Regions from separate parts of the Arthrobacter sp. PM3 genome, predicted to be linked through region 2. Evidence: riboswitches for the same ligand, from Rfam matches in the RefSeq annotation. Region 2 holds a riboswitch; each other region holds the start of a gene.

Region 1 (10,375 bases), 2.1 Mb from region 2:
GCCCCTGTTAGGCGCCCTTGGCTGCGCGGAAGCCGGCGTCGAGGTCGGCGAGGATGTCATCGATGTGTTCCAGGCCGACCGAGAGCCGCACGAGCCCGGGGTTCACGCCGGCCACGGCCTGCTGCTCGGGCGAGAGCTGACTGTGGGTGGTCGACGCCGGGTGGATCACCAGGGAGCGGACGTCGCCGATGTTGGCCACGTGCGAGTGCAGCTCCAGTGCATCGACGAACCGCTTGCCGGCCTCGGCTCCCCCGGCGATATTGAACGCCACGACGGCGCCGGTCCCCTTGGGGCCGTACTTGCGGCCGCGCTCGAACCAGGGGCTGGACGGCAGCCCGGCGTAGGCGACGGATTCGACGTCGTCCCTGGCCTCCAGCCATTGCGCCACCTTGGTGGCGTTGGCGACGTGGCGCTCGACGCGCAGGCTGAGCGTTTCAATGCCCTGGGCAATGAGGAAGGCGTTGAACGGCGAGACGGCGGAGCCGAGGTCGCGCAGGAGCTGGACCCGGGCCTTGAGGATGTAGGACAGGTTGGCCCCCAGGGCGCCGCCGGCACCGAGGTCGCGGGCGTAGACCAGGCCGTTGTAGGTGGGGTCCGGGGTGTTGAAGTTCGGGTACCGTGCGGGGTCCTTGCCGAAGTCGAAGTTGCCGGAGTCCACGATCACACCGGCGATCGCGGCGCCGTGGCCGCCAAGGTACTTGGTGGCCGAGTGGACCACGATGTCCGCGCCCCACTCGATGGGGCGGATGAGGTACGGGGTGGAGAGCGTGTTGTCGACGATCAGCGGCACCCCGGCCTCGTGGGCCACCTTGGCGACACCTTCGATGTCCAGCACGTCCTGGCGCGGGTTGGAGACCACTTCGCCGAAGAACAGCTTGGTGTTGGGCTGCACGGCATCGCGCCACTGCTCCAGGTTGTCCGGGTCCGCCACGAACGTCACCGAGATGCCGAACTTCTTGAGCGTGTGGGCCAGCAGGTTGTAGGTGCCGCCGTAGAGGCTGGGGCTGGCCACCACGTGGTCCCCTGCTTCGGCGATATTGAGGATGGCGAAGGTTTCGGCGGCCTGGCCGGAGCTGAGCAGCAGGGCCGCGAGGCCGCCTTCAAGGCTCGCCACGCGCTGCTCCACCGCGTCCTGGGTCGGGTTGCCGATCCTGGTGTAGATGGGTGCGAGCTCGGCCAGGGCGAAGCGGTTCGCCGCGCTCTCGGCGCTGGGGAACACGAACGACGTCGTCTGGTAGATGGGCAGGGACCGGGCGCCGGTGGCGGAATCCGGCTCCTGGCCGGCGTGGATCTGGCGGGTTTCGAAGGACCAGGCACTGGACATTGATGCTCCTTACGGGACCGGGCACAGCACCGCCCGGGGCCATCGGCCCGGGAGCGGTACAGGCGCCGCGCTTGCCCTCCGGCGGTCGCCGGACGGCCGGGTCTTCACCCGGGGCACCCCACCGCGATACGAGGGTTGCCGGCCAGCAAGCCGGGGCTGTGCGCTGGCACTCATGACCTTGCGCTTCAGTGTAGGAACGGCGGCGGGCCGCTGGATAGCTTTGTGACGAAGATGAAGATGGCGGCAGCATCCGCCTGCCGTCAGGGGCCGGCGGCACCGGCCGCGAGACATCCCATGACGGTAAGGCGAGCCTAAGCTGAGAGCTTTATCACAAAGTGCCAAGATGAGGTCATGCGCATGGATCACGTTTCTTACGCCTGTGAACACGATGGCTTGGCAGCCACCACTGAACGTATTGCGTCTGCCCTCGGCGTCGAAGCCGTGAAGGGCGGAGTGCACCCCCGCTTCGGCACACGCAACATGATTATCCCGCTCGCGGGACACAAGTACCTTGAGGTTGTTGAGGTACTGAACCACCCGGCATCGGACAAGGCCCCCTTCGGCCAGGCAGTCCGTGCCCGCTCCGAGGCCGGCGGCGGCTGGATGGGCTGGTGCGTCGAAGTGGACGACCTCGCCCCGTTCGAGGAGCGGCTGGGCCGGTCGGCCGTGAACGGCAACCGGAAGTTCCCCGACGGCCGCGAGCTGGTCTGGAAGCAGATCGGCATCCTGGGGCTCATCGCCGACCCCCAGGTGCCGTACATGCTCAAGTGGGAGGGCGACCCGGAGCTTCACCCGTCCAACGCCTACGCGTCCGATGTGAAGATGTCCGCGCTGACCATCGCCGGTTCGGCGGAGCGCGTGACGGAATGGCTGGGCGAACCGGTGGAAAAGCCGCTGGAGGACGTCGCCGTCAACTGGATTGCCCCGCACGGCACTCCGGGAATCCTTTCCGTTACTTTCGAGACCGCCTCCGGAGCGGTCACGATCTAACGCTCCAGCTGCCCCACACACTTCGGCCGCCGTCTGGCGGGTGCCAACGATGTCACCCACCAGACGGCGGCCGAAACCATTTAACTCCAACGCGGGGTCAGCCCAGGCCCACGGCCTTGCCGAACAGGCTGAATCCCACGAACGCCACGGTGTCCAGGATGGCGTGGGCGATCACGAGCGGCATCACCCGCTTGGTCCGGGTGTACACCAGGGCGAAGACCACGCCCATCACCGCGTTGCCAATGAATGGCCCGAAGCCCTGGTACAGGTGGTAGCTGCCGCGGAGCAGGGCGCTGGCGGCGATGGCCGCCGGTGTGCTCCAGCCCAGTTTCCCGAGCCGGTCCAGCAGGTAGCCCACCACGATCACTTCCTCGACGATCCCGTGCCGGATCGCGGACATGACCAGGACCGGCACCGTCCACCAGTACGTGTCCAGGGCGCTGGGGATGATCGCCGTCGTGATCCCGAGGGCCCGGCCGGCGGCGTAGAGTCCCAGCGAGGGGATGCCGATGGCGGCGGCCAGTCCCAGCCCCTGCAGGAGGTCCCGGCCGGGCCGGGCGAAGTCGAAGCCGATCCGCCGGAACGCCGAGCCGCCGCGCTCCCCGACCGGACGGTGTTCGGTGAGGAAGTAGATCACCAGGGCCACCGGGACCAGGGCGAACATGATGTCCAGTAGCTGGTAGGTGAGGTCGAAGTATTCACGCGCGCTCTGCGAGCGGTTCAGCGTGGACGTTCCCTGGGCCAGCGGCGCCGCGGTCATCTTGTCCAGCAGCTGCACCACGGAGTAGACCGCGGACTGCCCCAGCGACAACCCCAGGACAATCAGGACTTCGAACCGCAGCCGACGGCGGGAGGGAACCAACATGTTCCTATCTTGCCTGCAGTTGCCGGGAGTTTGCTGACCCCGCCGCGGTGCCGTCCGCACTGCCGTCACGGCGGGGCCGCCGCCGCCGAGCCTATGCTTGGGGTTTATGAGTGCGCCCCGGAAAATCATCATGATCCGGCACGGCCAGTCCGCCGCCAATGCCGACACCTCGATCTACAACCGTGTCCCGGACTACCGGATCCCGCTGACACCCCTGGGCGTGGAGCAGGCCACGGCGGCCGGGGACGAAGTCCGGCGCCAGCTGGGGGGCCGACCGGTGTGCGTCTACGTCTCCCCGTACCTGCGCGCCTACCAGACCCTCGAGGCACTCAATCTGGGCCCGCTGGTGGAACGGGTGATCGAGGAACCGCGGCTGCGGGAGCAGGACTGGGCTAACTTCCAGATCGCCGGGGACATCGAGGACCAAAAGGAGCTCCGCAACGCCTACGGCCACTTCTTCTACCGCTTCAGGGAGGGCGAGTCCGGCTCCGACGTGTATGACCGGATTTCCTCCTTCATGGAAACCCTCTACCGACACTGGTCCAAACCCACGTACGCCCCCAACGCGCTGTTCGTAACGCACGGGCTGACCATGCGGCTGTTCTGCATGCGCTGGTTCCACTGGTCCGTGGAATATTTCGAATCCCTGAACAACCCGGAGAACGCCGAGGTAAGGACCCTGCTGCGCACCGCGCGCGGGAAGTATGAGCTGGATAAGCCCTTCACCCAGTGGGAGGATCGGCGCGTGGACGAAACCGTCCTGGACGCGCCGCCCATGATCTTCTAGCCGGGCTACCGCACCGACCGCGCTGTCCTACCGGGCTACCGCACCGGCTGCGCGATCCCGGCCCGCCAGACCGCGTGCGTCAGCGGGATGCCGGGCCGGTAGGCCAGGTGCGTGGCCGACGGCGCGTTGAGCAGGTGCAGGTCCGCCCGGTGTCCGACGGCGATCGAGCCCACCGCCCGTTCGCCGTCGGCGTCGTTTCCGGACTCCCGGCCCAGGGCCAGGGCGCCGCCGTACGTTGCCGCACGCACCGCTTCGTGGACGCTGAGCCGCATCTGGAGCACGGCCGTGGTGACGCAGAACGCCATGGAGCTCGTGTAGGACGTGCCGGGGTTGCAGTTGGAGGCCAGGGCGATCTGCACGCCGGCGTCGAGCAGCTCCCGGCCGGGGGCGAGCGGCTGCCGGGTGGAGAGGTCGCAGGCCGGCAGGCAAGTGGCAACGGTGCCGCGTTGACCAGTGCCGCGTTGACCTGTGCCGCCCTGACCGGTGCCGCCCTGACCGGTGCCGCCGTCCCAGCCGGTCCAGGTGCCGGCGAGGGCATCGATGTCCGCGGCGGAGAGGTAGTTCACGTGGTCCACGCTCGCGGCGCCGAATTCCACCGCCAGCCGGACACCGGGGCCCTCGCCGAGTTGGTTGCCGTGCACGCGCAGTCCCAGCCCGGCGTCCTTGCAGGCCTGGAGCACCCGGCGGGACTGGTCCTCGTTGAACGCGCCCTGCTCGCAAAACACATCGGCCCAGCGGACGTAGGGCAGCACCGCGGCGAGCATCGGCCCGCACACGAGCTCCGTGTACTCCTCCGCGTCCGTCCCGGCGGGCACGAGGTGCGCCCCGAGGTAGGTGACCTCGTCCGCGACCGTGGAGGCGATCCGGGCGCTGCGCGCCTCGTTCTCGATGTCCAGTCCGTAGCCGGTCTTCGTCTCGAGGTACGTGGTGCCCTGGGCGACGGCCTCTGCTACGCGGCCCATCGCCAGCCGGGTGAGGTCAAAGTCGCTCGTGCTCCGGGTGGCGCCCGTGGTGACGGCGATCCCGCCGGCGCTGTAGCTCTCCCCCGCCATCCGGGCCTCGAACTCGGCCGTGCGGTCCCCCGCGAAAATCAGGTGGGTGTGGGAATCGACCCATCCCGGCAGCAGCGCCCGGCCCCCGGCATCCACGGCTTCGTCCGCCGCCGGGGCGGCGGCCGCCGGACCGAGCCAGGAAATCCGCTCCCCCTCGATCACCACCGCCGCGTCGCGGAGGACGCGGTGTTCCGCGTCCTGGGTCATCAGTTCGGCGATGTTGGTGATCAGGATGCTCATGGAACCATTCTTCAGCGCCGGATGGACCAGCGGGTCGCGGCCAGCGCCTCCGCTGTCCGGGATGCCGGACTGGCGCCTCCGTCCTGTCCTGCGAGGATGAGTCCGGCGGCCAGTTCCGAGATGCCGGAGGAGGTCTGGAAACCGTACCCGCCCTGGCCGGCGAGCCAGAAGAATCCCCGGGCCTCGGCGTCGAAGCCGGCCACCGGGACGCCGTCGGCCGCTTCCGTCCGCAGGCCCGTCCAGGCCTTGCTGACGCCGCGGATCCCGAGCGTCGTGATCGTGTTGAGCCGGGCAACGAGCCCTTCGATGTCGCCGGGATAGGGTTTGGCGTCCTCGGGGCCGCTGGGCACGTGCTCGGAGGGCGAGATCAGGACCTGGCCGCCCTCGGGCCGGAAGTAGAAGCTGTCATCCGCCGCGGCCACCATCGGGCAGCCCGCCGGGAGCGGATGGGCGACGTCGACGATCGCGGCGGTGCGCCGGTACGGCTGGAGGCCGAGCTTCTCGACCCCGGACAGGACGGCGAGTTCGTCAGCCCAGGCGCCGGCGGCATTGACCACGACGGCCGCCTGGAAGCCTTCCTGGCCCGCGCCGAGTTCCCAGCCGGAGCCGAGCCGCTGGGCCGAATGGACCCTGGCGCCGGTGATGATGTCCACGCCGCCGGCTTCGGCCCGCCGCCGGTGGTCTTCGAGGAGCACGGGGGCGTTGCAGGCGAAGGATCCGGTGTCCAGGCCGGCGGCGCTAAAGGATTCCGGAACCAGTGCCGGGCACAGTTCCATGGCCTCGGCGTGGGTGATCCGGTGCATGTGGCCGCTGGCTTCGGCGCGGACGGTGGCGTCGTCGCCGATCAGCATGAAGCCGCGCGGGGTGAGCACCGGTTCCGGGAGCCCGGCGTCCCGGGAGGCGATGAGCTCCAGGGTCCGGACGGTGAGTTCCTGGACCACGGGCGGGCCGTAGCTGGGGATCAGCTGCCGGGCCGAGCGCGCCGAGGTGTGGTAGGCGAGGGTCTGCTCGGCTTCGACCAGGGCCACGCTGCACTGGCCGGCCAGGGCGGAGGCGAGGGACAGGCCGGCGATACCGCCGCCGACAATCACGACATCGTAAGTTGCTGACATGGTTCCATCCTTGCAGACGGACACGCCGGTGGCTGGGTTTGAGGCGGGGTTGGGGCGCGGGGTGCGGCGCCGAGACGGGCGACCGGGCGGGAGCAGCGGGCGAGCGGCGCCGATCCGCGACAGGACGTCTCAGATTGTCCGCACCAACGGACATGCCCTCCCCTGCTTCGTGCCACTGGACATGCCCCTCACTGCGGCAACCCAGCCCGGGACATGCCCTTTGTTGGTCGCAGCCATTGGACATGCCCCTCACTGCGGCAGCCCAGCCCGGGACATGCCCGTTCTTGCTCGTGGCCGTTGGACATAGTGGCACTATGTCCAGTCCTCGCAGCCAGAACTGGGCATGTCCCGCGGACAAGCCCATGGAGGAAGCCGGAGGTTGAACGAGCCAGGCCCGACCGCGCCAGGGCCCTGCAATTCACGGCCGGACCATGCCAGGGCCCTGCAATTCACGGCAGACCCACGCCCGGACCTCTGCAATTCGGCGCCGGGCGGGGGCGCCGGGCGGGGGCGCCGGGGTCAGCCGGCGACGGCGGCCCGGCTCTGCACGAACGCCTGGACGCACGCCTCGACGTCCTCGGCGCTGTGCGCGGCGGAGAGCTGCACGCGGATCCGGGCGGCGCCCTTGGGGACCACGGGGTAGCTGAACGCGGTGACGAAGACGCCGTGGTGGAGCATGGCGTCGGCCACCTTGGCCGCCATGACGGCGTCGCCGAACATGACCGGGACAATCGCGTGCTCACCGGGGAGCATCTCGAAGCCTTCCTCGCCCATCCGGTTCCGGAAGAGCTCCGCGTTGGCGAAGAGCTTGCTGCGCAGTTCGCCGGAGTTTTCCACGAGGTCCAGGGCCTTGAGCGTGGCCGCGACAATGGCAGGGGCCAGCGAGTTGGAGAACAGGTAAGGACGGGCTTTCTGGCGGAGCATGGCGATCACTTCGCGGCGGCCGGAGACGTAGCCGCCGGAGGCGCCGCCGAGGGCCTTGCCGAAGGTGCCGGTGTAGATGTCCACGCGGTCCGAGACGCCGGCGTGTTCCGGGGTCCCGGCACCGGAGGCCCCCATGAAGCCCACCGCGTGGGAGTCATCCACCATGACCAGGGCGTCGTACTTTTCGGCGAGGTCGCAGATGGCTTCGAGCGGGGCCAGGAACCCGTCCATCGAAAAGACGCCGTCCGTGACGATCACCTTGCGGCGGGCCGGGTTCTCCTGGGTGGTGGCTTCGATCAGCTTGGCCTCGAGGTCCGCCATGTCCTGGTTGGCGTAGCGGAACCGCTGGGCCTTGCAGAGCCGGATGCCGTCAATGATGGAGGCGTGGTTCAGGGCGTCGGAGATGACGGCGTCCTCCGGGCCGAGGAGGGATTCGAACACGCCGCCGTTGGCGTCGAAGCAGCTGGAGAACAGGATGGTGTCCTCGGTGCCAAGGAACGCCGAGACGCGCTTCTCGAGGGCCAGGTGCAGGTCCTGGGTGCCGCAGATGAAGCGCACGCTGGCCATCCCGAAGCCGCGCTCGTCCATGGCTGTCTTGGCGGCGGCGATGATTTCCGGGTGGTCGGCGAGGCCGAGGTAGTTGTTGGCGCAGAAGTTCAGGACGTCGGCGCTGGATTCGCCGATCTGCCCGGCCTTGATGTGGTTGGCCTGCGGTGAGTCGATGTGGCGCTCGGTCTTGTATAGTCCGGCGCTGCGGATCTCGTCGAGTTCGTGCTGCAGCTGGTCCTTGATGGCTGAATACATTTCGGTGGGCTCCTCAGCTGGTTGGGTGCGGGGAAAAATGCGGGGTATGGACAGTGGCCGGAACGGGCGGGCTGGAAGGTCGGCTCAGAAGACGGTCCAGTCGAGGACCACTTTGCCCCCGACGCCGGCACGGGCCACGTCGAAGCCCTTTTCCCAGTCCGTGGCAGGCAGCGTGTCCGTGACCACGGCGGAGATGTTGGCGTGCAGGACCGGGTTGGAGGAGAGCATCGCGCTCATCGCGTACCAGGTTTCGAACATTTCGCGGCCGTAGATGCCCTTCATGGTCAGCATGTGCGTGACCACCTTGCCCCAGTCGATGTTGATGGACTGGCTGGGCAGTCCCAGCATCGCGATCCGGCCGCCGTGGTTCATGTTGTCGATCATCTCAGGCAGCGCGGTGGGGTGTCCCGACATTTCCATGCCGATGTCGAAGCCCTCGCGCATCCCGAGTTCGCGCTGCGCGTCCTTGACCCGCATCTTCGAGACATCGATCGCGAGGTCGACGCCGAGCTTCCGGGCCAGGTCCAGCCGCGGCGCGGAGACGTCGGTGATGGCGATCTTCCGGGCGCCGGCGTGCCGTGCGACGGCGATCGCCATCAGGCCGATCGGCCCGGCACCGGTAATCAGGACGTCCTCGCCGACCAGCGGGAAGCTCAGGGCGGTGTGGACGGCGTTGCCGAAGGGATCGAAGATGGCGCCCAGTTCCGGTGTCACGGACGGATCCTGGTGGACCCAGACATTGGTTTCGGGGATCACCACGTACTCGGCGAAGGCGCCGTCGCGCTGGACGCCGACGCTGACGGTGTTGATGCACATCTGCTTGCGCCCGGCGCGGCAGTTGCGGCAGATCCCGCAGACGATGTGCCCCTCACCGGAGACCCGGTCGCCGACCTTGACGTCGAGGACGTCTTCGCCGATTTCGACGACCTCGCCGTAGAACTCGTGGCCGGCGATCAGCGGGGCGTTGATGATGCCCTGCGCCCAGGCGTCCCAGGACTGGATGTGCAGGTCCGTGCCGCAGATGCCGGTGGTCATGACGCGGATCTTCACGTCGCCCGGACCGGCTTCGGGCTCGGGGCGGTCAACGAGTTCGAATCCTGCGTGGGCGCCGGCCTTGTAGAGAGCCTTCATGGACTGTCCTATCTGTGTTTGGTCTGCACTGCGTTGCGCCGCGCGGCACGGGCGTGTGGGTCAACTCACCCCATTAGACCCACCAGAAAGGTTTAGCACAACCGAATTTTTCTCAATCGACGATTTAGGAATTGCTGTTGCATAGAATGGCTCGCATGGAAATCCACCAGCTGGAGATGCTGCGCGAACTCGGCGCCCTGGGCAGCGTCAAGGCCGTCGCCGAAACCCTCCTCGTGACGCCCTCGGCCGTGTCGCAGCAGCTGGCCGCGCTGCAGAAGTCCGTGGAGGTGCCGCTGACCCGGAAGGAGGGCCGGAACCTGGTGCTCACGGAGGCCGGGCAGGTCCTCGCGGACGCGGGGGCCGCCGTCGTCAGCGCCATGGCGGATGCGAAGACGGCGATCGGCGCGTACCACGGCTCGCCCGTGGCGCCGGTGACGCTCAGCGGGTTCCACAGCGCGGGGCAGGCCCTGTTCGCCCCGCTCGCCCGGCTCCTGGACGGCCCGGGCCGGCCCAGGATCCTGCTCTCCGACGAGGACGTGGCCCAGCAGGACTTCCCGGCCCTGACCGCGCGCTACGACCTGGTGCTGGCGCACCGGATGGACCACAGCCCGCGCTGGCCCGAGGAACGCGTCGCGGTGATTCCACTCGCGCATGAGCCGCTGGACGTGGCGCTGCCGGCCGGGCACCGGCTGGCTGGCCAGGCGGCGGTGACGGCGGACGACGTCGTCGGTGAACCGTGGGTGACCAGCCGCGCCGGATACTCCCCCGCGGATGTGCTCTCCGCCGTCGCTGCCGTCTCGAGCCGGGAGCTGAATATTGTGCACCGGATCAACGACTACTCGACCGTCGCGGCGCTGGTCGCGGCCGGCGGAGTGATCGGGCTGCTGCCCCGGCACACGGCGCGGCCCGTGCTCAACCCGGACATTGTGCTGCGGCCGCTCGCCGGGATCAGCACCCGGCGCCGGATCGACATCCTGGCCCGGCCGGAGAACCTTAAACGCAAATCGGTCATGATGGTCTGCGAAGCATTGCAGACCATCATGACCGGGTTGGTGGGCGGCTGAGGCTTAGCCTTCGACGCCGAGCTTCTGAAGGATCAGTTCCCGGACGCGGCCGGCGTCGGCCTGGCCGCGGGTGGCCTTCATG
Region 2 (10,375 bases):
CGGACGAGATTGTGAGCAACACCTTTGCGCTGGAATGGCCGAAGGGCTCGGGCGTCATCCGCAGCTTCCCGGAGATCGACGACGCGCGGTGGGCCACGGAGCAGGACGCCCGGACCCGGCTGGTCAAAGGCCAGCTGCCGGTCCTTGATGCGCTCATCCGGCACCTGGGGCGCGGCCCCGACGCCGCGGACGGCCCGGCATGACAAAACGTGAATGATGTTTGACATATTTTGTAACACGGCAGCGCTTTCCGCTAGCCAAGAGGCCCGTCGATCGTTCATGCTTAGCTATGACCTCAATGTCGAGCCAGTACCGGATCATCGCCGTGTGCACCGGAAATATCTGCCGGTCCCCGATGGCCGAGCTCATGCTGGCGGAGGCATTCCGGGCCGGGCACCTGACCCGGGCGGTCGTGGATTCCGCAGGCACCACGGCGTATGAGGCCGGCCGGCCCATCGATCCGCGGGCCGCGCGCAAACTCACGGCGCAGAACATCGCCTCGGACGGCCACGTGGCGCGGGAATGGCGGCCCGAGTGGTTCCGCACCCGCGAGCTGATCCTGGCCCTCGACGTCGACCACTACGGCTGGCTCCGGCAGGCGGCACCGGACCGTGACTCGCTGGCAAAAATCCGCATGCTCCGCAGTTTCGACCCCGCGGTCGCGGACAGGGACCCGCTGGAGCAGGGTATCGAGGACCCCTGGTACGGCGGCCACACCGACTTCGACTCCACCTGGAACCTCATCCTCGCCGCCGTCCCCGGGATCGTGGAGTACGTCCGCGCCGAGATCCGGCGTCGGGACGGTGAAAGCAGCACGGGACTGGGCAGCACGGGACAGGGCTACACAGGGCAGCGGGTACGCTCTATTTCATGAGCCCCGCACCCGTCATCATCGCAATCGACGGGCGGTCCGGCTCCGGCAAGACCACCCTGGCCATCGAACTGGCGGCACGGCTCCGGGAGCACCGCAAGGTCTCGCTCTTCCACCTCGAGGACATCTATCCCGGCTGGAACGGGCTCGCGGCGGGGATCGACCGCTACGTCACCACCGTGCTGTCGCCGCTGCGTCGCGGCGAGACCGCTGAGTGGGTCAGCTGGGACTGGGAGCGGCACTACGACGGCGAGGTCCGCACCACACGCCCGGCCGACGTCGTCCTGGTGGAGGGTGTCGGCGCCGCTGCCGCCGCCGCCCGCCCCATGCTGGATGCCGTGATCTGGGCGGACTCCCCGGACGCCGACCGCCGCGCCCGCGCACTGGCCCGGGACGGTGAAACCTATGAACCTTTCTGGGACCAGTGGGCGGCGCAGGAAGCGCAGTGGCTGGCCGCCGACGACGTCCCGGCCCGCGCCGACGTGCACGTGCTCAACCGGGCGGACGGCGCCGCCCCGGACGATGTCCTGCACGCCCTGCAGTACCTTCCCGGCGTCGGGCCCGCCCTGCTGCCCGAGCTCACCGCCCGGGGCGGCCTGGCGTTGCGGGCCGAACGGGTCGACGCCGCGCCGGATGCCGCCCGGCTGTTCGAGGCGCTTTTTGGCGGCTCCGGCAACGCCGTCTGGCTCGACTCCTCGCTGGACCCGGCGGGCCTGGCCCCGGAGGCCGCCGAACGCAGCCGCTTCAGCATTCTGGCCGACGACGGCGGCTGCTTTGGCCAGGCAATCCGGCACAGTTCCGGACGGACCCGCGTCAGCGCCGGCCAGGCCACGGTCACCACGGACGGCCCGTTTTTCCGCTGGCTCGACGGCGTCTGGGGCCACGAAGTGCTCCGCGCCCCGGAGGACTACCCGTGCGGCTTCACCCTGGGCTGGCTCGGCTACCTCGGCTACGAACTCAAGCGCGAAACCGGCGGCAGTGACGTCGCCGCGGCCACCCCGGATGCCTGCCTGATCTTCGCCGGCCGGGCCGTCGTCCTGGACCACGCCGAGGGCGCGGCCTGGCTGCTGGCCCTGGACACGGCCGACGCCGGAGACTGGCTGGCGGCAGCCCGCGCGGCCGTGGCCGCGACGGCTTCCGGCGCTGCAGCGCCTCGCAGCACAGCAGCGTCAGGCTCCCCCGTCGCTGCCCCGTCATTCACCGCCCCTTCCTTCACTGCCAGGGATGCCGAGGCCGGCTACAAGGCCAAGGTCGCCGAGGCCCAGCGGGAAATCGCCGAGGGCAACACCTACGAAGTCTGCCTGACCACCGCGCTCACCGCTGCCGCCCCCGCGGGCACCGGCGGCCTGGACCCGTGGCAGACCTATCTGGAGCTGCGGCGCCGCAACCCGGCCCCGTTCGCCAGCTACCTGCGGTTCGGCGGCCTGGCGGTGGCGAGCACGTCGCCGGAACGGTTCCTGCAGATCGCCGGCGACGGCAGGATGCGGGCCGAGCCGATCAAGGGCACCCGCCGCCGCGATGCGGACCCGGGCGTGGACGCGGCCCTGCGGCAGGATTTGGCGTCCTCGCCCAAGGACCGGGCCGAGAACATCATGATCGTGGACCTGCTGCGCAACGACCTCAGCCACTTCGCCGTCCCGGGGTCGGTGGCGGTCAGCCGGCTGTGCGCGATCGAGAGCTACGCCACCGTGCACCAGATGGTGAGCACCATCGACGCCCGGCTGCGCCCCGGCATGCCGCGGGCCGAGGCCGTCGCTGCCTGTTTCCCGGCCGGCTCGATGACCGGCGCACCGAAGGTCAGCACCATGGCCATCCTGGACCGGCTTGAGGCCGCGCCGCGGGGCGCGTACTCCGGGGCGATCGGCTACTTCTCGCTCAACGGCGCCGCCGACCTCGCCGTGGCGATCCGGACCCTGGTGGTCCGTGACCTCGGTGACGGCACCGCGGAACTGAGCCTCGGCGTCGGCGGCGCCGTCACCGCCGATTCGTCGCCGCAGGAGGAGTACGAGGAAATCCGGACCAAGGCCTTTGGGGTCCTGTCGGCGCTCGGGACCGGGTTCCCGCCCGGCTGACCCCGCCGGCAGCGCCCTTACTGAAGAGTCGCCGTCAGCCGCGCCACGTTGTCCACATATTTGACCTTCATGGGCCGCTTCATCCAGTCGTCCAGCACAAGTTCGTGCGAGATGCTGCGGTATGTGTCCTCCACGGCCCGGATCCGCTGGACGATGTCCTCACCGAGGAGCATCACGGAGACCTCGAGGTTCAGCGAGAAGGAGCGCATGTCCATGTTGCTGGACCCCAGCACGGCAACCTCGTCGTCGATCGTGAAGTGCTTGGCGTGCAGCACAAAGGGCGCCTTGTAGAGATAGATCCGCACCCCGGCCTCGAGCAGGGCCTCGTAGTAGGACTGCTGGGCGTGGTGGACCAGGAACTGGTCGCCCTTTTCCGAGACGAAGAGTTCCACATCGACCCCGCGCTGCGCCGCCGTCGTCACCGCATAGAGCAGCGAGTCGTCGGGGACGAAGTAGGGGCTGCACAGCGAGATCCTGTGCTGCGCGGAGTAGATGAGCGTGTTGAAGAGCCGCAGATTGTTCTCGGTGCTGAATCCGGGGCCGCTGGGGACTACCTGGGCCGTGACGTTTCCGGGATGCGGCTCCGGCCGGTGCCCCAGCTGCTCTTCGAGGGACTCGTCGGTTTCGCTGAGCCAGTCGGTCGCGAAGACCACATTCAGGGTGGTGACGATCGGTCCGCGCAGGCAGGCCATGAGCTCGACCCATTCGCGGCCCACCTTGCGGTGCTTGGGGTTGTTGTAGGAGGGCTCGATCAGGTTCTGGGATCCGGTGAAGGCGATTTCGCCGTCGATCACCATGATCTTGCGGTGGTTGCGCAGGTCGGGACGGCGCCACTGGCCATGCACGGGACGCAGCGGCAGCATCGGCCGCCAGCGGATCTTGCTGGCCTTGAGCCGGTCCGTCAGCCGGCGGTAGCCCTTGATCCGGAGCGATCCGAGGTGGTCAAAGAGGACACGGACCTCCACGCCGCGCTCCGCCGCGTCCTCCATCGCGGTCAGCAGGTCATCAGTGACGTGGTCCGAGCTCATGATGTAGAACTCGGCGTTGACGAACCATTTGGCGCCCCGGACCGCCTCGGTCATCGCCTTGATGGAGTCGGGATAGCCGGGCAGCAGCTCGACGCTGTTGCCGTCCACCATGGGCAGCGATCCCAGCGTCTTGTTCAGTTCCGAGGCGGAGGCCACCCATTCGGGTCCGGCGTAGCGGCTTTCATCGGCCTGCAGTTCCGACGTCCCCGCCCGGATGCGGGTGTTGACCGCCTCCTGCTGGGCACGGCGGCGTCGGGAAAGCCGGAAGTTCCCGAACAGCAGGAACAGCAGAAGGCCGATAGTGGGCACAATGAAGATGCACAGCAGCCAGGCCATCGCGGTGGTGGGCCGCCGGTTTCCGGGGATGATGCCCAGGACCAGCACGCGGATGGCCAGGTCGATCACGGACAGGATCAGGACCGCCCAGGACGGAAGTGTCTCCGCCAGCGGAAATGGCCACAGCACAGGCGAACCCCTCAACCTCCAGGCCCGCGGAACCGTTCCGGAACGGGCAACGAGCAAATCCTATCCCGGGACCGGCGGGACTAAGCTGGAGCCATGACCTCTCCCGCCTCTGTGCCTGCGTCCGCGACCGTCCTGGTCTTCCTCGACCCGGCGTTCGACGGCGGCCGCGTGGCTGATGCGTCCAAGCCGCAGCTGATGGCCACGGACCTCGGCGCCACCCGCGGCGACGGTGTTTTCGAATCGCTGCTTGCCGTGGGCGGCCGGCCCCGCAAGATCCAGGCCCACCTGAACCGGCTGGCCGGTTCGGCCCGCCTCCTGGACCTGGACATCCCCGCCGAGGACGCCTGGCGGCGTGCGGTGGACACCGCGATCAGCGAATACCGGCGCCAGGATCCTGCCGTGGCCGCGGCGGGCGGCGCGGCAGAGGACGAGGTTGTCGTGAAGCTGCTCGTCACCCGCGGACCGGAAGGCGCCGCAGCCCCCACCTGCTGGGTGCAGGCCTCCGCCCCCGGGACGGCGGGCCGCCGGCAGCGCGAGTCGGGGCTCGATGTCATCCTGCTGGACCGCGGCTACGACAGCGAGGTCGGCGAACGCGCCCCCTGGCTGCTGCTCGGCGCCAAGACCCTCTCCTACGCCGTGAACATGGCGGCGCTGCGTTACGCCCAACAGCACGGGGCGGACGATGTCATCTTCACGTCGGCGGACGGCCGGGTGCTGGAGGGACCTACGTCGACCGTCCTGCTGGCGCACCTGGAAACCACGGACGACGGCGCGGGCGGCGTCCGCACGGTCCGCCGGCTCATCACGCCGCAGCTGGACAGCGGCATCCTGCCGGGCACCTCCCAGGGGGCCCTGTTCACCGCCGCCAAGGCGGCCGGCTGGGAGCTGGGCTACGGCCCGTTGGAACCGAAGGACCTGCTGGATGCCGACGCCGTCTGGCTGATCTCCAGCATCCGGCTCCTGGCGCCCGTGAACCACATCGACGGCCAGGAAATCGGGACGCCGGAACTGCGCCGGCAGCTCACGGCCGAGCTCAACGCCCTCTTCGCCACGATCGAATAGTTCTCCCCTCCCGACAGGCAACGCGGGGTCAGATACAGCCCATTCCGGGGTCCGGGATGGGCGCTATCTGACCCCGCGTTGCTGTTTCGCTCAGCCCAGGGCGTCCGCGGGCACTGCGGGGCTGCGGCGGAAGGATGCCGGGTTGAACGCCGGCAGCATGAAGGTGGCCAGCACGGCGTCGAGCAGTTCCGGAGCCCACCGGCTGTTCTCCCCCAGCGTCGCGCACACGCCCAGCACCACGGGGGTGCCGTCGGCACGGCGCCGGATCTGGACCTGAACCGGCCCGGTCAGGCCGAGCGTGCGGACGGCCGCCAGCCCGAGCTTGCGCACATCCCCGGCCTCACCGGCAGGGACCCTGCGGGCCACCTCGTCGGTTCCGGGCCGCCCGTACGGGGTTTTGGTCTTTTCCAGGACCACGGCCGCCGGCGCCATCGCGTTGCGGGCCGGGGTGCCGAAGACCAGGGCGACGTAGTCGCTGCCCGGGATGAATTCCTGGACCAGCTGGCCGGAGGGCATGTTCTTCCAGTTCACGGAGGCCGTCCCGGCCAGCAGATGGACAGCGCGGGAGCCTTTGAAGACCCGGGGTTTGACGACGACCGGCCCGTTGAGACCCGCCAGTGAGGCCGGCGCGGCGGCGAGGTCGCCCGGGACGGCGAAGCGCGGGACAGGGACACCGGCTGCGTGCAGGGCCCATGCGGTGAAGAGGTGGTCATTGGCCAAAGCCACCGCGTCGGGGTCGCCGACAATGATCCGCACGTCCGGGCCGAATCCGGCGCGGGCAGCGGCCAGCACCGGGAGTTCGACGCTGAGGGTCGGGATGATGACGTTGATGGCTTCCCGGTCCACCAGCCGGCGCAGGTCCAGGACCATGTCCGGATCCGTCGCCGGCAGAAGTTTGACCGCCGCCGCCTGGGCGTCCCCGGACTGGCGGGTGATGGCGCGGGCGTCGGAGCCCAGGCAGGGGATGCCGCGCGCGGCAAGCTGGGCCGCGACGGCCATGCCAGCGGCGCCTGCAATGCCGGTAACCAGTATGCGCGGGCCCACGGTGACTCCATTCCGTCGTAGTTTGATTGCCTCAGCAGTTCCCCAGTACTCCGATTCACCCAGTACACTGCGCTTCCCCCCGGCGGGCACGAGTGGGCAGTACCCGAAACTGGAGCGCGCTACTACTTGGCCGCAGCCACGGCGTGGGCACTGCGGCGGCGGCCCGGTTACGGAACATGACGACGGCGGCACTGCGTGCCGGCGTCGTAAGTGTTACGTTCTTGGGGAGTAATGAGAACCGGTGGCAAGCCCTGACTGGCCGGTCGGCAACCCTCCCTTTCGCGGCGGGGTGCCTCAGGTGAATACTCGGCATATCGACCATTCGAGCTGCAAGCGTGAAAGAGGAGATCCGTCGTGCCTGACATATCCGCACCCGCTGTACCCGGTACAGCATCCGCCAGCGAGGAGAAGCTGGCCTACCGCCTGTTTACCGGCGCCGATGACCGCGCCTTCTGCGAGCGGGTGTCTGCAGCCCTGGCCGAGGGCTATGTCCTGCACGGAAGCCCCGCCGCCACGTTCAACGGCAGCACCGTCATCGTGGCGCAGGCGCTGGTCCTGCCGTCGGCGATTGCGAGCGCGGACGCCGCCGTGGCCAACGCCGTCGATGACCTCGACACCGGCGAGTTCGGCGAGGAAGAAGCCTTCGAGGGCCACGCATGAGCTACGCCGGAGACCTCAGCCCGGACCAGGCATGGGCCAGGCTCGAAGCGGGCGCCATCCTGGTGGATGTCCGGACCGAGGCCGAGTGGGCGCACATCGGCGTCCCGGACACAGCGGCCGCAGGCACTGGGCGCAACGATCCGCTCTTCATCCAGTGGAACCTCTCCGGCGGCCTGCCGAACCCGCACTTCGTCGAAGAGCTCCGGCGGCAGGCCCCGGAGGACACCGGCGTCGAACTGTTGTTCCTGTGCCGTTCCGGCGCCCGGTCGATCGCCGCCGCGACGGCCGCCACGCAGGCCGGCTACACCTCATACAACGTCCTCGAGGGCTTCGAAGGCGAAACTGACCGCTTTGGCGACCGCACCGTCAACGGCTGGAAGAACCGCGGCCTGCCCACCAACCTTGGAAAGAATTAAGTGACCTTCAATCCTGACGCCGCCGGATGGGCGGCCGACACCCAGGCTGTCCGTGGCGGCCTTGACCGCACCGGTTTCCAGGAAACGGCCGAGCCGATCTTCCTCAACTCAGGATTCGTCTACGAGTCCGCGGCCGCCGCAGAGCGCGCCTTCACCGGGGAGGACGAACGCTTCGTCTACTCCCGCTACGGCAACCCTTCGGTCGCGACATTCCAGGAGCGGCTCCGGCTGCTGGAAGGCACCGAGGCGTGTTTTGCGACGGCGTCCGGCATGTCCGCCGTGTTCACCGCCCTCGGCGCGCTGCTGGCGGCGGGCGACCGGGTGGTCGCCGCCCGCTCGCTCTTCGGCTCCTGCTTCGTGATCCTCAACGAGATCCTGCCGCGCTGGGGTGTCGAGACGGTCTTCGTGGACGGCCCGGACCTGGACCAGTGGTGCGCCGCGCTGTCCGCGCCGACCACGGCGGTCTTCTTCGAGTCGCCGTCGAACCCGATGCAGGAAATCGTGGACATCGCCGCCGTGAGCGAGCTGGCCCACGCCGCCGGCGCCACCGTGGTGGTGGACAACGTCTTCGCGACGCCGCTGCTGCAGCGTTGCGGGGACCTCGGCGCGGACGTGATCGTCTACTCCGGCACCAAGCACATCGACGGCCAGGGCCGGGTGCTTGGCGGGGCCATTCTGGGCAGCAAGGAATTCATCGACGGGCCTGTCAAGCAGCTCATGCGGCACACCGGACCGTCGCTGTCCGCGTTCAACGCCTGGGTCCTGACCAAGGGCCTGGAGACCATGGCCCTGCGCGTCAGCCACTCCTCCGCCTCCGCCCTGCGCCTGGCCGAATGGCTTGAAGAGCAGCCCGCGGTCAGTTGGGTGAAGTACCCGCTGCTGAAGTCCCACCCGCAGTATGAGCTCGCCGCGAAGCAGATGAAGGCCGGTGGCACGGTGCTCACTCTGGAGCTGTCGCCCTCCCCCGGGCGCACCGCCAAGGAGGCCGCCTTCGCGCTCCTGGATGCGCTGCGGATCATCGACATCTCCAACAACCTCGGCGATTCGAAGTCCCTCATCACGCACCCGGCCACCACGACACACCGGGCCATGGGCCCGGAGGGCCGCGCGGCAATCGGGCTCAGCGACGGCGTCGTGCGCCTGTCGGTGGGACTGGAGGATGTCGAGGACCTGATCCGCGACCTCGGGCAGGCGCTCAAACAGGTCTAGGGAAGCGGTCAGCCCCGGAAGGCGGCGTCCGGTTCGCCGGTGACGGCGCCCTGCATGGTCACTTCGACGGCCCGTTCGACGACGCCGGCCAGGCCGCCTTCCCGGAACGGTGCCCGCTGCAGTTGCGAACCCGTGCCCTCCGCCAGGATCCGTTCGACGCCCTCGCGCGCCAGTTCCAGCTCGCCCTGCTCTTCCAGCACGGGTGCCACGAAGTCCACCAGTGCCCGGACGACGTCCGCGGCCGGGGCAGGGGTGAACGTTCCGAAGTCCAGGAGCTGCCCGCGCAGCCCGCAGTTGCTGGCCTGCCATGCGGCCATCCGCAACAGCAGCGTGGGCACGGGGGCGGGATCGACGCCGTCGTTCCATTCCCGCGCCGCCGACTCCACCAGGGCACGGACCAGCACGGAGATCAGCGCCGCATCCTCAGCCCGCAGGCAGACATCGGCGACCCTGACCTCAACCGTGGGATGCAGCCGGGCCAGCCGCGCATCGAAGTAAATCATGCCCTCATCCATCAGGACGCCGCTTTCCACCAGCCGGGTCACCACCCGCCGGTAGACCGGAAGACTGCCGAAAATCATGGTGGGGCCCGATCCCGGCCAGCGGTTCCACGCCTGGGTGCGGTAGCTTTCGAACCCTGTTTCCGCGCCGTTCCAGTACGGGGAATTCGCGCTGAGGGCGATCAGCACGGCGAGTTTGTCCCGGATCCGGTCCATGACGGCCACGCCCTCCTCCGGGGACTCCACATAGGTGTGGACGTGGAGGCCGCAGGTCAGCTGGTTGCGCACCGTAAGCCCGAAGCGTTCCTGCATGGTCTGGTACCGCTGCTTCGGGGTCAGGTGCGTGGCGGCGCCCTGGGGCGAGGTGGCCAGGGCGGCGACCCGGCCCCCGTGCACCCGGGCGGCGCCGTCCGCCAGCCCGCGGCCCTTCCTGAGCTGCCGGAGAAGTTCCGTGTAATCCAGGCACGGCCGGGTCTGGGTCTCAATCTGCTCAAGCTTGAGCTCGTAGCTGAAGTCGGCTTCCGCGTGCACCGGCCGCTGCGACGGGCCGACGCCGGTGACGTCCTTCCCCGGCGGGAGGAGGCCGGGCAGCATGAGATCGGCGAGGGCAAGCAGCCGGCCCGATTCAGGGTCGACGATCAGCAGTTCTTCCTCCGCGCCGAAGGTTCGCATGACTCTATTGTGCGTCAGGATCTCCCGACACGCGCTACCCCCGACACCGGGTCAGTCCTGGAAGTACTCGATCTTCGCGCCGATGGTGTTGAGGCGCTCGGCCAGATCCTCGTAGCCGCGCTCGATGACGTAGATGTTCCGCAGTTCAGAGACGCCGCGGGCCGCGAGCATGGCCAGCAGCAGGCAGGCGGCGGGACGGAGGGCCGGCGGGCAGCCCACCTCGGCGGCGCGCCACTTGCTGGGCCCGTTGACGTAGATCCGGTGCGGATCCAGCAGCTGCACCTGGGCGCCCAGCTTGTTCAGCTCGGTCAGGTAGATGGCCCGGTTCTCGTACACCCAGTCATGGATCATGGTCTGGCCGTGGGCGTTGGCGGCG
Region 3 (10,375 bases), 1.1 Mb from region 2:
GCGCTGCGCCGCGGCGAGTCCCGCTTCGACGGCGACCCGCATGCCCGCAAGCGCCCGATGGGCACCATCATCGAGGCCCTGGCCGGCCTGGGCGTGGCGGTCAGCGCGCCCGACGGCGGCCCGGCGTCGTCATTGCCGTTCACCGTCCGCGGCACCGGAGCTGTGCGCGGCGGCCACCTCGTCATCGACGCCAGCGCGTCATCCCAGTTCGTCTCCGCACTGCTGCTGGCCGGCGCCCGGTTCACCGAGGGCCTCCACCTGGAACATGTCGGCGCCCCCGTGCCGAGCCTCGACCACATCAACATGACCGTGGCCGTGCTGCGCGGGGTGGGCGTGAGGGTGGACGATTCGGTGCCGAACCACTGGGTCGTCTCCCCCGGCCCGATCCGCGCCTTCGACGTCCGGATCGAGCAGGACCTCTCCAACGCCGGGCCGTTCCTCGCAGCGGCCCTCGCCACCGGCGGCACCGTGCGGGTCCCGAACTGGCCCGCCCGGACCACACAGGTCGGTGACCTCTGGCGGGGCATCCTGGCCGCCATGGGCGCCACCGTGACCCTCGACGGCGGCACCCTGACCGTCAGCGGCGGCCGGGAGATCCAGGGCGGCGACTTCGACGAGACCAGCGAACTGGCCCCCACCGTGGCCGCGCTCTGTGCGCTGGCCAGCGGTCCGTCGCGGCTAAGCGGTATCGCCCACCTCCGCGGACACGAAACGGACCGGCTCGCTGCCCTCGTAGCCGAAATCAACCGGCTCGGCGGCGACGCCGAAGAGACCGCCGACGGACTCGTCATCCGCCCGGCCAAGCTGCACGGCGGCGTCGTGCACAGCTACGCCGACCACCGCATGGCCACGGCCGGCGCCATCCTCGGCCTGGCCGTACCCGGCGTCGAGGTCGAAGACATCGCGACCACGGCCAAGACCATGCCGGACTTCCCGCAGCTCTGGGAAGCCATGCTGACGCAGGGAACCGCCGCAGACGAGGACTCCGCCGGTGGCGCGCAGCACTGATTCCTGGGATGAATCCGACGTCCGGATCCGTCCGAACAAGAAGGGCTCCCGGCCCCGCACCAAGGACCGGCCCAGCCACGACGACGCCGTCACCGGGCGCATCATCACCGTTGACCGCGGACGCTACACCGCCGTCGTCGACGAGGGCACGGCCGGCGAACGCAAGATCATCGCGGCGCGGGCCCGGGAGCTGAGGCGCAGTCCGGTAGTGGCGGGAGACTTTGTCTCCCTCGTCGGGGACGTCAGCGGCGAACCCGACACGCTCGCCCGGCTCGTCAAAATCCAGGACCGGCGCACACTGCTGCGCCGCAGCGCCGATGACACCGACCCGGTGGAGCGCGCCGTCGTGGCCAACGCCGACCAGCTCGTGGTGGTGGTCGCCGCGGCCAATCCGGAGCCCCGGACAGGTTTCATCGACCGCGCGCTGGTGGCCGCCTACGACGCCGGCATTGAACCGCTGCTCCTGGTCACCAAGGCCGACGTCAAGGATCCCGCCGAGCTGCTGTCCAACTACACCCACCTTGAGCTTCCCGTCATCATCTCCAAGACCGCGGACTCCGCCGCATCGGGCATCGATGCCCGCTCCGACGACGGGCTTTCCGCCCGGCTCGACAGGGACGCCGTCTCCCAGCTGCGCGGCTATCTCGACGGCAAGGTCACCGTCATGCTGGGCCATTCGGGCGTCGGCAAATCGACCATGGTCAACGCCCTGACCGGAGCCGAACGCGCCACCGGCGGTGTGAACGCCGTGACGGGCCGCGGCCGGCACACCTCGTCCTCGGCCCTGGCACTGAAGGTCAACGACGCACCGGCCGGCAGCTGGATCATCGATACCCCCGGCATCCGGTCCTTCGGACTTGCCCACGTGGATCCGGACCGGATCCTGCACTCCTTCCCGGACCTGGAACCGGGGACCGACGATTGCGAACGCGGCTGCAAGCACGACGCCACCGCCGTCAACTGCGGCGTCGACGCCTGGGTCGCGGCCGGGCACGCCGGCCCCTCGGGCCCGGCACGGCTGGCGTCCCTGCGCCGGCTGCTCGGCACGGACCCACGGATGGAAGCGCAGGAAACCAAGGAACTGGGCACGGTTTCGTAAGCCTCCCCCGGCGCGCGGCTCCCGCCGACGGCGGCGCCGTGCCGCGGCCTCCCCGCAGGCCGCCCGCTTAGACGGTAGTTTGGAACCATGAGCCAAAATGCTTCGAGCTACAACGATGACCTGCGCCTTGCCCATGTCCTGGCCGATTCCGTCGATTCCCAGACCATGAGCCGGTTCAAGGCGCTGGACCTCCGGATCGAAACGAAGCCCGACCTCACCCCCGTCACCGACGCCGACAAGTCCGCCGAGGAAGCCATCCGCGGCCAGCTCTCCCGGTCCCGCCCCCGCGATGCCGTCCTGGGCGAGGAATTCGGCAGCTCGGGGCACGGCTCCCGGCGCTGGATCATCGACCCCATCGACGGCACCAAGAACTTCGTCCGCGGCGTCCCGGTCTGGGCCACCCTGATCGCCCTCGTCGACGAGGGCGAGCCGGTGGTCGGCGTCGTCAGTGCACCGGCCCTTGGCAAGCGCTGGTGGGCGGCCAAAGGCGCCGGGGCCTACACGGGCCGCTCACTGGCGGCCGCCACCCGGCTCAGGGTCTCCAACGTTTCCCGGCTCGAGGACGCCTCACTGTCCTACTCCAGTCTCGGCGGCTGGAAGGAACGGGGGAACCTGGACGAGTTCCTGGGCCTGACCGAGGAAGTGTGGCGCACCCGCGCCTACGGCGACTTCTGGTCCTACTGCCTCGTGGCCGAGGGCGCAGTGGACATCGCCTGCGAACCGGAACTGAACCTCTACGACATGGCGGCCCTCGTGCCGATCGTCACGGAGGCCGGCGGCCGCTTCACCTCGCTGGAGGGCGAGGACGGCCCCTTCGGCGGCAACGCGCTGGCCACGAACTCGATCCTGCACTCCGAAGTCCTCAAGCGGCTCAACCCCGGACTCGACGACCTCCTGTAGGCGTAACAAAGCGCTTCACAATCCGGGACCGCCTTTTCCCCGGCCACGCGGATGTCCTACGCTCGATGCAGGTCACGAGTGCCAGCGTAAAACCCCGGTTTGCTGGCCGGCAACCCTCCATTCGCGGTGGGGTGCCCCGGGTGACGACCTGGCCGGTCCGGAGCGGACCCGGCAAGCGCGGATTCCCACGAGGTGGGGTCCTGTCCGAGTGAGGTCCCATGACAACTGCCACTTTCCCTGCCGCCGCCGAATTCCACGCAGCCTCTGGAGCCGGGCAGGACGATGCCCGCTTTGCCGCGGCCGCCCGCCCGCTGGCCGCCGTCACCGGGGCGGAAATCCAGGCCCCGCTGATCACCGGCGGCCACGCCCGGTACGCCAACCTGGACTACGGCGCGTCCGCCCCGGCCCTGTCCCTGGTCTCGGCCTACCTGAACGAAATCCTGCCGTACTACGCCAGCGTCCACCGCGGCGCCGGCTACGCGTCCCAGATCAGCACCTCCGTCTACGAGAACTCGCGGGACATCGTCCGGGACTTCGTCGGCGGCCGGCCGGACGACTCCGTGATCTTCACCCGCAACACCACCGACTCGCTGAACCTGCTCGCCGGCTGTCTGCCCCTGAAGGACGGCCGTCCCGCGGGCGAGGTCCTCTACCTCGACATCGAACACCATGCCAACCTCCTGCCCTGGCAGAACGTTCCGCACCGCAGCGTCGTTGCCGCGGCCACCCTCGAAGCCACCGTGGACCGGCTCCGTGAGGAGCTCGCCCGCGGCGGCGTGAGCCTGCTGGCCGTCACCGGCGCGTCCAATGTCACCGGCGAAATCCTCCCCGTCCGGGCCCTGGCCTCGCTGGCTCACGAGTACGGCGCCAGGATCGTAGTGGACGCCGCGCAGCTGGCCCCGCACCGGCGGATCAATATCGCCGCGGACGACATCGACTACCTCGCCTTCTCAGGGCACAAGCTCTACGCCCCCTTCGGCGCCGGCGTTCTCGTGGGACGGACGGACTGGCTCGACGCCGGCACACCGCACCTGGCCGGCGGCGGCGCCGTCCGCGACGCCCGGCTCGATTCCGTCAGCTGGACCACCGGTCCCGCACGGCATGAAGGCGGCTCCCCGAATGTCCTGGGGGCGGCGGCGCTGGCCCGCGCCACCCAGGTGCTTGCCGAGCTGGACCCGGCGCAGTGGTACGAGCACGAGGAAGCCATCCGCTCCTACCTTGTCGAGGGCCTCGAACGCATCGAGGGCGTGACCGTGCACCGGATCTTTGCCGGGTCGGACAACGGCAGCATCGGCGTCGTGAACTTTTCCGTGGCAGGCTACGACGCCGGCCTGGTGGCCGCCTACCTCTCCGCCGAGCATGGCATCGGCCTGCGCGATGGCCGCTTCTGCGCCCACCCGCTGCTGAAGCGGCTCGGCCTGCCCGCCGGTTCACTGCGTGCCAGCTTCGGCCTGGGTTCCCGGCTGGAGGACGCCGAGCGCCTGCTGGCCGGCCTCCGCCAGCTGCGGCAGGCGGGACTCGGCTGGGACTACGTGGTGGATGCCGGCCGCTGGGTGCCGGCCAACGACACCCGCAACTACCCGCACTGGGCGCCCAACACCCCGGGCACTGCCGGTGCCGCGCCCTGCACCCTCGACTGAGCGGCCGCAGGCCGGGACCGCGTGCGGTAAATTCGGAAGGTACCTGCAACCGGCAGGAATTTCCCGAAGGAGACTGAAACGTGGCACGCGGCGGGCCCAAACTCCAGCACGAGCGGCGCCGGGAGCTCGGGCAAAGCTTCCAGGACGGCGGGGAGCACTACGAACGCGTCCGGCCCGGCTACCCGGAGGAATCCGCCGCATGGCTAATCCCGGCCGGGGCGAAAGACGCCGCAGATGTTGGCGCCGGCACGGGCAAGTTCACCGCCCTCCTGGCCGCCCGGGGCCTCCACACGGTGGCCGTTGACCCCTCCGCCGACATGCTCGGACAGCTCGGCCGGACCCTGCCGGAGGTCACCGCTGTCGTCGGCACCGCCGAGGACACCGGCCTGGCGCCGGAATCGTTCGACCTCGTCACGGTGGCCCAGGCCTGGCACTGGTGCGATCCCCGCCGGGCCAGCACCGAGATCGCCCGGATCCTGCGCCCGAACGGCGTCCTGGGCCTGATCTGGAACCAGCTGGACACCTCCGTCCCCTGGGTGCATCGGCTCTCGCGCATCATGCACGCCGGTGACGTGCACAAGCCGCACTTCCGGCCGCCCGTGGGCCCTGAGTTCACCGGACTGGAGAGCCACCTGACCCGGTGGGAGGATTCCGTGACCCCGGAGGACATCAAAGAGCTGGCGAAGTCCCGCAGCTACTACCTTGCGGCCTCCGAAACCACCCGGGCCAAGGTGACGGCCAACCTCGACTGGTACCTGAACGAACACCTGGGCCATGCCCCGGGCGACCTCCTCAGCCTGCCCTACCTGACCCAGACCTGGCGCGCCGTCCGGACCTGAACCCGCGCTGCGCCGCTCCCGCCGGTGCGACCGGTGAGAGCTTCCATATAAACCGCCTGTGACGTGCCCGCTACGTCCCGGATTGCACCGAAACACGCTGGCGCTTATTGTTTCGGTATGCCTAATAATTAGTTGTAGGCATACAAAACATTGACCCCGGCCGTTTTCCGCGCCGGAGCCGACCGCCGCGTCAACGCCGACGCGCCAATCACGGGAGCTGGCAGTGCTGGACGTCAAGGGACACGAACAATCGCCGCAGGGTGCCCGCACCTACAAGCATCCGGCTGCCCGCAAAGCCCTGCTCGGGCTGCTGGGTCCGGCGTTTGTCGCATCAATCGCCTACGTGGACCCCGGAAACGTCGCCGCCAACCTGACCGCCGGGGCGAAATACGGATACCTGCTGGTCTGGGTCCTCGTCGCCGCCAACATCATGGCGGTTCTCGTGCAGTACCAGTCGGCCAAGCTGGGGGTCGTCACCGGCAAGAGCCTGCCCGAAATCCTGGGCGAGCGGCTCAAGCCGTTTGGGCGACGGGCGTTCTGGCTGCAGGCCGAAATCGTTGCCGCCGCCACCGACCTCGCTGAAGTGGTGGGCGGGGCGATCGCCCTGTACCTGCTGTTTGGCCTCCCCCTCCCCGCGGGCGCCCTCATTGTCGGCGCGGTGTCGATGGTCCTGCTGGCCGTGCAGGCCCGGGGAAAGCAGCGGCCCTTCGAGTTCGTCATCATGTTCCTGCTCGGCATCATCACCATCGGCTTCCTTGCCGGGCTCCTCATCAGCCCGCCCGATCCCCGGGCGGCCCTGGCCGGGCTCATTCCGGGATTCCAGGGCCCCGACACGGTCCTGCTGGCCGCCAGCATGCTTGGCGCCACCGTCATGCCGCACGCCATCTACGTCCACTCGGCACTGTCCCGCGACCGGCACCGCCCGGACGACGACGAGCATGTCCCGCCGGCCGCCGTCGCCCGCCTGGTCCGGGCCACCCGCTTCGACGTCGTCGCCGCCCTGGCCGTGGCGGGAATCGTCAACATCGGCATGCTGCTCCTGGCCGCCTCCACGCTCGGCGGTGAGGAAGGCACGGACACCATCGAAGGGGCCCACGCGGCCATTGCGGCCAACCTGGGCCCCGTCGTCGGGGTGGTCTTCGCTGTCGGCCTCCTTGCCTCCGGACTGGCGTCCACCTCGGTGGGCTGCTACGCGGGCGGCACCATCATGCAGGGCCTGCTCAAAATCCGGATCCCCGTCATGGCCCGCCGCGTGGTCACCCTGATTCCGGCCGTGGTGCTGCTGGCGGTCGGCTTCGACCCCACGTGGGCGCTGATCCTGAGCCAGGTGGTGCTCAGCTTCGGGATCCCCTTCGTCCTGGTCCCGCTGGTGGTCCTGACCAGCAACAAGACCCTGATGGGCCGCTTCGCCGACGGACTGGCCCTGCGGATCGCCGCCATCATCAGCGTGATCCTCGTCGTGGCGCTCAACCTGGTCCTGCTGTGGCTGACCTTTGCCGGGCGCGGCTGACGGTAGGCTTGTGGGTGTGAAGACCAGTACGCCCTCCTCCTCGATCGAGGACTACGTCAAGGTCATCTATTCCTTCACCGAGTGGCAGCAAAAGCCCATCACCTCCACGCAGCTGGCGCAGCGCCTGGGCGTGGCGAATTCCTCGGTCTCGGAAATGGTCCGCAAGCTCAAGGACCAGGGCCTCGTAGACCACAAGCCCTACAGCGCCGTCACGCTCACCGACGACGGGCTGCGGCTCGCGCTGTCCATGGTCCGGCGGCACCGGCTGATCGAGACGTTCCTGGTCCAGGAGCTGGGGTACCGCTGGGATGAGGTCCATGACGAAGCCGAGCTGCTGGAACATGCCGTGTCCGAGACCTTCATTGACCGGATGGCCGCCAAGCTGGGAAACCCGGCGCGGGACCCGCACGGCGATCCCATTCCCGCCGCGGACGGCACCGTCCTGATGCCCGCCGCGCACCGCCTCAGCGACCTCGACGACGGCCACACCGGCCGGATCATCCGGATCAGCGACGACAATCCCGAACTGCTGCGCTACCTCGCCGCCGAGGACATCGATCTCGACGCCGAAATTGAAGTGGTGGGCAGGAAGCCGTTCGGCGGCCCGCTCGTAGTCCGGATCGGTTCCGCCGCGGCGCCCCGCGCCTTTGATCTCGCGGAGGAAGTCGCCGCTGCCCTGTGGGTCCACAGCGACGCCGCACACGCGGGCTGCAGCCTTTCCGACAGCTGAGCGGAGGGCCGCGCCCGGGGCTCCGGGCCGCCGTCGTTCCCGTATCGTTGAAGAATGGTTACACGACGTGAAGCAGCCCAAGTCCTCGACATTCCGCTGGAAATGGCGACCCGTCACGGGATCCCGTCGCGGCTGTCCGAGGCGGAGCTCGGCGAGCTGCTGGACAATCCCCCGGCCTGGCTGGTCCAGTCCAAGGCAAACCGGACAGGCAAGCGGCCCGTCTGGGTCCACCTCACGTGCGCCGTCTGCGGGTTCTCCGAAGCTGCCCGGCCGAAGAAGTGGTGGCCGGACTTCACCTACGTCTGCTGCGCCCACCATGAGGCGCGGGACATTCCGGCCCTTCCGCCCGGGCTCGTGCGCAGCGTGTACGACGGCGTCGGCAGCCGCTTCGCCGGCATCGTGGACGCCACGGTTCCTGAGGCGTAGCGTAGAAAGACGGGGCTAGTCCGGGCCCCTGCCGTGAGGAGAGCACCATGCCTGACAAGACGCCGCACCAAAACATGGCCAAGAAGCCGGTGAAAACCATCAAGGAAAAACGGGCCGAGAAGAAGGCGAAGCATATCGTCGACGCCCACACCGACCCGGTGGCACACATCAAGAAACGCTGAATGAGCGTAGAAGGCCGGAAGCCCATGCTTCCGGCCTTCTACGGTTTCCCCGGACCTGCCGCGGACCTGTCGCGGACGCCGGGCCGCTGGTGGAATCACCCGGCGCGGGTGGTGACGCCCCGGTAGCGGAGCGCCACACTGGGACCAGCGCGCCGGACAGCGCGACCGAACCAGACCGGAGGAATGCCAGTGACAACCACACCGGAGACCGAGGCCCACGGGCCGGTCGACTTCATACTCCTCGAGTTCCCAGTGGACAAACTGACGGGACGGGCCAGCGAGGAAATCGTCAAGCTCATCGAACAGGGCACTATCCGCCTCTTCGATCTCCTCGTCGTGATGAAGAACGAGGACGGCACGGTCGAGATCCTGGAACTCACCGATCCGGGCGGCCCTGCGGCGGCGTTCTCCTACTTCGACGGCGCACGGTCCGGGCTCCTGGGCGATGACGATATCGCCGAGGCGACCGCGGCGCTGCTCCCCGGTACGGTGGCAGCGCTCATTGTCTACGAGAACACCTGGGCGGCGCCCTTCGTAGCTGCCGTTCGCGAAAGCGGAGGCGAGCTGATCGCGAGCACGCGGATCCCGGCACCGGACGTCATGGAAGCCCTCGACGCCCTCGAGGCCCAGGATGCTGCGTCGCCGGCCGCTGACGCCTAAGACCTGACGCAGAACAAATGTGAGAGGAGAAGAACTATGGGACTTCTGAGAGGCATGGCCCGTACGGCCGTCGTTGCCGGGACGGCCACCGCAGTCAGCGGCCGGGTCCAACGCCGGCAGGCAAACAAGTTTGCCGAGAAGGACGCCGCGACCGCGGCCAAGCAGCAGGAAGCCTACGACGCGCAGATGGCACAGCAGGAACCGCCACCGCAGTACCAGCAACCCGTCTACCAGCAGCCTGTCTACCAGCAGGCACCGCCACCGCCGCCCGCGCCTGCGGCCGGCGGAATCAGCGACGACGCCATCCAGCAGCTCAAGGAACTCGGGGCGCTCCGGGAGCAGGGCATTCTCACTGATGAGGAGTTCATGGCACAGAAGGCGAAGATCCTCGGCAGCTGAGCCACCCTCATCCCGTCGTCCGGGGACTTTTGCTCACAGGCCAAGACCCAAATACAAAGAGCGGGGGAAGCGTCCGGAGACGCTTCCCCCGCTCTTCTACGGGGTTTGTGGGTGCTTCACAAAACTCCGGACCCAGCTCCTGCTGCGGCAACTTCGAACTTTCGTTGGTCTCCCTGCACAGGTTAAGCACCGTGGTTGGCACAGGCACAAGGCGCGGGTTCGTCTCTGAAACGATTCGTCCGCCGCTGCACAATGCCTAGGGATGGCTAGGCAGGCCGAGCCTGGTCAACTCTGGACAAGTTGGGCGGCAGCAATGGCCAGCCCAGGGATGGAACCGATGAATCCAGCCGCAGCTGGTCGGTAAATCGTGTCTGCCATCGTCGCCCAGCGTCCCCGCGTTTCCCCGTCTGACTGACCGGCTGCGGCGTAGAGAGCAACCCATAGATCGTATAGCGACTGCTTTAAATCGGTTTCCCCGAAAGCACGCTCTTCTGCGATACAACTGCGAATCGTTTGCACGATCTTAGAAACGTGCAAGCGAAGCTCGGGTGACAGGTTTTGGTCCTCGCCCAACAGGGAAACAACATCATCCAAGTAGGCCATGATTTCCCCTGCACGTTCCGGGGTAGGTTTCGGAACGTGACCATCTATAGCTGCGGCCAGGTTTTCCAGTGTATCCATTGCGTGGACGGTAAATATGCTCCCGTTGGAAGCAGAGTTCCATGCGTGCGGATAGTTCATGATGGCTTTGGTCCAGAGGCGGGAGCTGCGTCGAAATGATTTGACGCGGTAGCCACTGCGCTCAAGGTCATCGATGCTGAATTTCATGGCCGCTAACAGGCACATGGCGTAAAGATGCTCGTCTAGAGCGTTGTCTTCATCTGCCTCAAGGCCCCTGGATTTGATCGGGCTTGCCCCTGGATGTTCGCCCCACTTCTCAAAGAGTTCTAGCAGTTCGTGCGCGGGGTTCCTCAACTATGTC

Evidence for each region. A riboswitch is a leader RNA that binds a small molecule or an ion and turns the genes downstream of it on or off. The one in region 2 is predicted to bind S-adenosylmethionine.
Region 1: it holds a riboswitch for S-adenosylmethionine, as region 2 does, so the genes downstream of both, CFN17_RS13495 (bifunctional o-acetylhomoserine/o-acetylserine sulfhydrylase) here and CFN17_RS04060 (DUF1737 domain-containing protein) in region 2, are expected to answer to the same signal.
Region 3: it holds a riboswitch for S-adenosylmethionine, as region 2 does, so the genes downstream of both, CFN17_RS18735 (aminotransferase class V-fold PLP-dependent enzyme) here and CFN17_RS04060 (DUF1737 domain-containing protein) in region 2, are expected to answer to the same signal.

What each region holds. Positions count from the first base shown of each region.
Region 1 is NZ_CP022314.1:2,958,818-2,969,192, reverse strand. It holds gene CFN17_RS13495 (bifunctional o-acetylhomoserine/o-acetylserine sulfhydrylase) at 8-1,324, opposite strand; SAM riboswitch class IV at 1,387-1,502, opposite strand; gene CFN17_RS13490 (VOC family protein) at 1,676-2,314, shown strand; gene CFN17_RS13485 (CPBP family intramembrane glutamic endopeptidase) at 2,412-3,179, opposite strand; gene CFN17_RS13480 (histidine phosphatase family protein) at 3,286-3,966, shown strand; gene CFN17_RS13475 (amidohydrolase family protein) at 4,002-5,258, opposite strand; gene CFN17_RS13470 (FAD-binding oxidoreductase) at 5,270-6,370, opposite strand; gene CFN17_RS13465 (glycine C-acetyltransferase) at 6,890-8,098, opposite strand; gene tdh (L-threonine 3-dehydrogenase) at 8,183-9,229, opposite strand; gene CFN17_RS13455 (LysR family transcriptional regulator) at 9,385-10,293, shown strand; gene gatB (Asp-tRNA(Asn)/Glu-tRNA(Gln) amidotransferase subunit GatB) at 10,297-10,375, opposite strand, start outside.
Region 2 is NZ_CP022314.1:853,821-864,195, forward strand. It holds gene CFN17_RS04030 (NUDIX domain-containing protein) at 1-203, shown strand, start outside; gene CFN17_RS04035 (low molecular weight protein-tyrosine-phosphatase) at 290-874, shown strand; gene pabB (aminodeoxychorismate synthase component I) at 871-2,943, shown strand; gene cls (cardiolipin synthase) at 2,961-4,436, opposite strand; gene CFN17_RS04050 (aminodeoxychorismate lyase) at 4,530-5,498, shown strand; gene CFN17_RS04055 (hypothetical protein) at 5,589-6,542, opposite strand; SAM riboswitch class IV at 6,770-6,884, shown strand; gene CFN17_RS04060 (DUF1737 domain-containing protein) at 6,897-7,202, shown strand; gene CFN17_RS04065 (rhodanese-like domain-containing protein) at 7,199-7,618, shown strand; gene CFN17_RS04070 (O-succinylhomoserine sulfhydrylase) at 7,619-8,827, shown strand; gene CFN17_RS04075 (glutamate--cysteine ligase) at 8,836-9,999, opposite strand; gene CFN17_RS04080 (UDP-N-acetylglucosamine 1-carboxyvinyltransferase) at 10,051-10,375, opposite strand, start outside.
Region 3 is NZ_CP022314.1:4,115,266-4,125,640, forward strand. It holds gene aroA (3-phosphoshikimate 1-carboxyvinyltransferase) at 1-1,008, shown strand, start outside; gene CFN17_RS18725 (ribosome small subunit-dependent GTPase A) at 992-2,107, shown strand; gene hisN (histidinol-phosphatase) at 2,195-3,007, shown strand; SAM riboswitch class IV at 3,078-3,191, shown strand; gene CFN17_RS18735 (aminotransferase class V-fold PLP-dependent enzyme) at 3,226-4,647, shown strand; gene CFN17_RS18740 (class I SAM-dependent methyltransferase) at 4,728-5,486, shown strand; gene CFN17_RS18745 (Nramp family divalent metal transporter) at 5,710-6,996, shown strand; gene CFN17_RS18750 (metal-dependent transcriptional regulator) at 7,013-7,726, shown strand; gene CFN17_RS18755 (hypothetical protein) at 7,781-8,152, shown strand; gene CFN17_RS20025 (hypothetical protein) at 8,200-8,334, shown strand; gene CFN17_RS20030 (hypothetical protein) at 8,335-8,460, shown strand; gene CFN17_RS18760 (DUF6325 family protein) at 8,518-8,994, shown strand; gene CFN17_RS18765 (SHOCT domain-containing protein) at 9,031-9,393, shown strand; gene CFN17_RS18770 (hypothetical protein) at 9,679-10,368, opposite strand.